DNA from 2 places in the Oricola thermophila genome. Region 1 is predicted to be linked to the other one. Evidence: predicted binding sites of a transcription regulator. Region 1 holds the regulator's gene; the other holds the start of a gene.
The links. The regulator LexA, encoded in region 1, represses DNA repair genes until DNA is damaged. The targets are predictions, from matches to a motif close to TGTTCNNNNTGTGTTCNG.

Region 1 (3,207 bases):
CGGCGGCAAGTCGGGGACATGGACACGGGGCGAAGGATGAGTTCGACTCTCCTTCCGGTGGCGGACGCCCGGGCGCGGTTGCTCCGAGGAGTCATACCGTTAGGTGCCGAAACCGTTGCGCTGGCAGAGGCTTTTGGTCGCGTGCTTGCCCGGGATCTCCCGGCTATGCGTACGCAACCCCCGGAAGCGGTTTCGGCCATGGATGGATATGCTGTCCGGGCCGGCGATCTGAAGGATGCGCGGACAGAATTGGCTATCATCGGCGAAATACCGGCTGGCCATCCGTTTTCGGGCACGCTCGGATCGGGTCAGGCAGCGCGGATTTTCACCGGTGGCGTCGTTCCGGAGGGCGCCGATACGGTAATAGTCCAGGAAAACGTTACCGTCTTGGACAATCAGCGCATTCTCGTGAACCGACCGGAGCCAAGGGGACGCAATATCCGGGATGCCGGACTGGATTTCGTTGCCGGGCAGACGGTTCTCAAGGCCGGTACACTGCTTGACCCTGGTGCGCTCTGCCTTGCTGCCGCATCCAATCACCCTGCCCTTTCGGTCGTTCGCAAACCGCGCGTCGCCGTTGTCGCGACCGGTGACGAGTTGCTGCCTCCCGGTTCCGAACCCGGCCCGGGCCAGATCATCGCTTCCAATTCCTATGGAATCGGGGCGGTCGCATCGGAGTCGGGCGCCGAGGTGATCGATCTCGGCATTGTGTCTGACCGCGAGGTTGAACTTGGCAACGCTCTTGACCGTGCCGCGGAATGCGGCTGCGATATACTGGTTACCCTGGGCGGCGCATCGGTGGGCGATCACGACCTTGTCAGGAAGGTATTCGTCGATCGAGGGATGAAGCTGGACTTCTGGAAGATCGCCATGCGCCCCGGAAAGCCGCTGATGCATGGCCGGTACGAGGCAATGCGCGTTCTCGGGCTACCCGGCAATCCCGTGTCCGCACTGGTTTGCGGCCTCCTGTTTCTCAAGCCCTTGGTCGAGCGACTCGCCGGGCGTCCGGCGAGTGAGGTCCGTGCCACGGCGCTACTGGAAACGCCGCTTCGGGCAAACGATGGGCGGGAAGATTATATGCGGGGCATCGCGCGCCGCGATGCGGACGGAAATCTTAAGGCCAGGGCATTCGACGTTCAGGATTCATCCATGATCAGCGCATTTGCGCGTTCCAATGTGCTTCTGGTTCGCCCACCCCGCGCGCCGGCGGCAAATGTCGGCGATCCGGTGGAAGTACTCGTCATCAAGCCCGGTACAATTTAGCCAATTGTTAAACGCTTGCGGAACACAAATGGAACAGATATAGACTGTTCCGTGTTTGTTTCCATTTGATTCCCGAGGGCCGCGCCGATGTTGACACGCAAGCAACTCGAACTTCTGATGTTCATCAATGAGCGTCTGAAGGAATCCGGCGTGCCGCCGTCATTCGACGAGATGAAGGAAGCGCTGGATCTGGCGTCCAAGTCCGGAATTCATCGCTTGATTACGGCACTAGAGGAACGGGGGTTTATCCGCCGCCTTCCGAACCGTGCACGAGCCCTGGAAATTGTTCGGCTGCCGGACAGCCTGACGCCGTCGAATGTGAGACGTGGCTTCTCTCCGAGCGTGATCGAGGGCAGCCTCGGCAAACCGCAGCCCGTGCCGGCAGCAAAGTCGGCCGCACCCGTCGCCGACAATGACGGGGGCGTGATCCCAGTGCCTGTGATGGGAAAGATTGCCGCGGGCGTGCCGATTTCCGCCATCGAACACCAGACAAGAACGATATCGCTTCCGCCGGACATGCTTGGCTCCGGGGAGCACTACGCGCTTGAGGTCGAAGGCGATTCGATGATCGAGGCCGGCATTTTCAGCGGCGATACGGCCATCATCAGGAAGGGTGACAGCGCCAATGTCGGGGACATCGTCGTCGCGCTCGTCGATGACGAGGAAGCGACGTTGAAGCGCTTCCGGCGCAAGGGAGCGTCGATCGCGCTGGAAGCCGCAAACCCCGCATACGAGACCCGCATTTTCGGTCCGGACCGTGTTCGTGTTCAGGGCAAGCTGGTCGGACTGATCCGCCGCTATTGATCGGACCTGCGCGGTTTCCATTCGCCGAGATTGCGAGCCGCACGGGAGTATTTGCGATGTTCGAGCCAGGGACGCACCGGACCGGGCAACGCATGACGGATCGTTAGTTGGCGGCCCCTTCGGTTCATGCGTATCTCGGCCGCTCCCTTGAGCGCCAGCATTTGCGCTGTCAGTACCGGCGTTCCGTCAAGGCATTCCTGCGGCGACGGGGCCGCGGCGAGGATGACAAGGTCGTTTTCGGCACAGAGTCGACGCAGGGACAGGACACCCGTTGGCCGCATTCGATCCGCTGGAGCGGAGACATAGGCAATTCTTGCTTCGCCGTCCGGCGTTACTAATTTGGCGATACATCGTTCCCCCTCGCATGACAGGCGCTCGGACCCGTTTGGCCGAACCACTTCCGTTCCGCGATAGGCATCGGCCCACTGGTCAAGGATGAAGGCATTCGGCCTGTGCCTGTTCACATGTATCCGTGTCCCGTTTTGGCTCGCTTCGAGGATGGCGAACTGCCGCGCATCTTCCGAAATGACCGCCATCGGAATGGTGTCGGACCTCCAGATCAGCGCCCCGGCGATAAAAAGAGGAAGCGAAAACAAACGCAGCCAGGTCGAAGGTAGGCACAGGATTACCAGCGCTACCACGAAACTCGCCAAAGCGGTTTCCGGCATCTGCCCCAACGGTACCGTCGGCGACAGGTCAGCGACCCATTCGGCAATCTCGATCACCAGCCCGACGGCCCATGCCATCACTTTCAACGGAAGGACGTGCAGGGCGAACGGCATGGCGACAATCGCGGCCACCGCCGACGGCATGATCACCATCGTTACGACAGGCATTGCGAGCAAGTTCCCGAGCAGACCGTACGGGGCGATCCGGCCAAAGTGGTAGGCCGCGAATATTCCGGTCGCAAACCCCGCGACCAGGGAGGTCACGGCGATGCCCAGCAAGTACCCTGATGCGGTTTTCAGCCAGCCAGGGACAGGCCCGGATACTGAACCATTCCGTGCCGCTGCGGTACGGCGACGGTGTGCATCCTGCCATGCTGCGTATACCGCGATCAGGGCAGCCGTTGCGGCAAATGACATCTGGAAGCCCGGACCAGCCACTTCATGCGGCGCAAATGCGATTACTGCGATCGCG
Region 2 (3,207 bases), 160 kb from region 1:
CAGCGTACCGAAGGTGATGATCTGGCCGACCTGATCGCGGCCATACCGCTCCTGCACGTAGCGGATCACTTCCTCGCGGCGATCCTGGCAGAAGTCGATGTCGAAGTCCGGCATCGAAACGCGGTCCGGGTTGAGGAACCGCTCGAACAGAAGCGAGAAGCGCAGCGGGTCGACATCCGTGATCGTCAGCGCCCAGGCCACCAACGAGCCAGCGCCGGAACCGCGTCCGGGTCCGACCGGGATGTCATGGGCCTTGGCCCACTTGATGAAGTCGGAGACGATCAGGAAGTAGCCCGGGAACTGCATCTTCTCGATGATGCCGAGCTCGTATTCCAGCCTTTCGTCATAGTCGCCCCGGGTATAACCCTCGCTCATTCCCAGCTCGGAAAGCCGCCTGTCCAGCCCTTCCCGGGCCTGCCGGCGAAGTTCTGCAGCCTCGGCGGCGACCGCCTCATCGTGCCCGACACCTTTCGCGTCGGCGGAAAAGCGCGGAAGGATCGGTTTCCGGGTCTGCGGGAAGTAACTGCAACGTTTCGCGATTTCGACCGTATTGTCGACCGCTTCGGGCAGGTCTTCGAAAAGCGCGACCATCTCCGCTTCCGGCTTCAACCAGTGATCCGGCGTGAGGCGGCGGCGGTCGTCAATTGAAAGGAGGGATCCCTCCGCGATGGCGATCAGTGCATCATGCGCTTCGTAGTCGCCGGGCTCGAGGAAAAACGCCTCGTTGGTCGCCACAAGGGGCAGTTCATGCCTGTAGGCGAGCTCGACGGTCGCGTGCTCGACAGCCCGGTCATAGCCCTTGTGCCGCTGCAACTCGACATAGAGCCTGTCGCCGAACACCTTCTTCAACTCGACGAGACGCTGTTCGGCGATCGGCTCGTGCCCATCCGCCAGCAGCCGACTGATCGGCCCGAGCGGACCGCCGGACAGGCATATCACCCCTTCGGCACGATCCCTGAGCCACTCGAACTCAAGCTGGGCACGGCATTCCTCGTCGGTGTCCAGATAGGATTTCGATACCAGCTCGACAAGATTGGCATAGCCTTCTTCCGTGGCGGCGATCAGCACGACTGCCTCGGCACGGCGCGCCGTCGTGTTCTTGCCGCTGCCCGAACGCGGGGTCGCAAGATCTCCACCGAATGCGAGATCGAGTTGGCAGCCGACAATGGGTTGTACGCCCTCACCCGACGCCTTCTGCGCGAATTCCAGCGCGCCGAAAAGGTTGCCGGTATCGGCTATCCCTATCGCGGGCATTCCGTTGGAGACAGCAAAGCCGATCAGCTTCTTGAGAGGCAGCGCGCCTTCGAGCAGGGAAAAGGCCGAATGCACGCGCAGATGGATGAATCGAGGTTCCGTGAGATCCGGAGTTCCGGCATCACTGTCCGAAGGCATATCGCCCATTGCCTGTCCCGCTTCCCGACACGCTGGATGAAGATCGCGACCTGTCTAACGAGTCGCACAGGAAACTATGATCGGCTAGCGGACGCGGGTCCAGCCCGAAGCCGGCAGCGTCGGGGCTTGGTTGTGGATGGATCCAATCAGAGTGCGCTGATACAGAGCGAGAAGGTCATGACGAATGCGGCAACGGAAGCGAGCGAAGCAATGTCGCGGAGCAGGAAAGTCATCTTTCGATCTCCTTGTTTGTCGTCTATACCCTTTATGTTCTGTTTCTGTTCCGATTGCAAGACGACAGGGTCTCGCGGCTGGAATGCCGGACTTCTCGGTTAACGACAAGTAAATCGCGGACTACGCGGACCAGGGAACGATAAGGCCGTCCTCAAGGGTGACAACCCGGTCCATCCTTTCGGCGAGCGCGTGGTTGTGCGTGGCAACGAGCGAAGCGAGGCCCGACTGCCGCGCCAATGCGGACAATGCCTCGAAGACATACCCCGAGGTTTCAGGGTCAAGGTTGCCGGTCGGTTCGTCCGCCAGCAGCACCAGCGGCGCATTGGCCACCGCCCGGGCGATCGCCACGCGCTGCTGCTCGCCGCCAGATAGCTCGGCGGGACGGTGATCGGCACGCGGGCCGACGCGCAGGTAGTCGAGAAGCTGACGCGCCCGCTCCGCTGCCACCGATTTCGACAATCCGCGGATCATTTGCGGGATCATGACGTTTTCCAGCGCGGAGAATTCCGGAAGCAGGTGATGGAACTGGTAGACGAAGCCGATGTCGTTGCGCCGCCTGGCCGTACGTTCTCCGTCTGACAGCGTGCCGCAGGCCTTGCCCGAAATGTATATCTCCCCGCCCTCGGGCCGTTCGAGAAGGCCGGCAAGATGCAGCAGCGTCGATTTTCCAGCGCCTGATGGTGCGACCAAGGCAACCATCTCGCCGGCCTTCAGTTCGAAATCGGCGCCTTTCAGAATTTCGAGCTTGCGATCCACCTCCTGGTAGGCATGGCGGACGCCTTGCAGCCTGAGAACGGTTCTAGAGGCCGTCATCATTCGTACCTCAACGCTTCCACGGGATCGAGCTTGGCCGCACGCCAAGCCGGCACGATCGCCGCAAGGAAAGACAGGCTTAACGACAGGATGACGACCGCCACCGTCTCGTAGGGGTTCATCTTCGCCGGAATTTCGCTCAGGAAGCGTATGGTCGGATCCCATACATCGGCTCCGGCCATCCAGTTCATCAGCCGCTGGATCGACCGAATGTTCAGGCACACCAGCAATCCGAGCAGGAAACCCGCCACGGTTCCAACGAACCCGACACCGATACCGGCCATGATGAATATCCGCATAACCGATGCCTGGGTGGCCCCCATGGTGCGCAGGATCGCGACTCCCCTCGCCTTCTCCTTCACCATCATGATCAGGCTGGCGACGATGTTCAGTGACGCCACCAGAACGACGATCGACAGGATCAGGAACATCGCATTGCGCTCGATGATCAGCGCGGAGAAGAAGGCCTGATTGCGTTGGCGCCAGTCGGAGATGTAGATTGGCCGTCCGGCGGCCTTCTCGACTTCCGGCCGGTAGCTGTCGACCGCGTCGGGATCCTCGACAAATACCTCGATGACCTGCGCAATCCCCTCCTGGTTGAAGTAGAGTTGCGCCTCTTCCAGTGGCATGAAGATGATGGAGCGATCGTATTCCGACATGCCCATCTCGAAGATCGCGCGCACCGGATAGGATTTCACACGCGGCGTGGTGCCGAAGGGCGTAACGTCACCTTCCGGGGAGATGACCTTGATACGATCCCCGACAATC

Region 2: dnaE (DNA polymerase III subunit alpha) is a predicted target of LexA. The motif match lies at 1,661-1,678, and genes of this name have one in related genera.

Annotation. Positions count from the first base shown of each region.
Region 1 covers NZ_CP054836.1:1,320,788-1,323,994, reverse strand. Annotated here, with positions in the region: gene moaC (cyclic pyranopterin monophosphate synthase MoaC) at 1-40, shown strand, start outside; gene HTY61_RS06415 (molybdopterin molybdotransferase MoeA) at 37-1,263, shown strand; gene lexA (transcriptional repressor LexA) at 1,351-2,067, shown strand; gene HTY61_RS06405 (ComEC/Rec2 family competence protein) at 2,061-3,207, opposite strand, start outside.
Region 2 covers NZ_CP054836.1:1,165,143-1,168,349, reverse strand. Annotated here, with positions in the region: gene dnaE (DNA polymerase III subunit alpha) at 1-1,401, opposite strand, end outside; gene HTY61_RS05590 (ABC transporter ATP-binding protein) at 1,747-2,442, opposite strand; gene HTY61_RS05585 (lipoprotein-releasing ABC transporter permease subunit) at 2,439-3,207, opposite strand, start outside.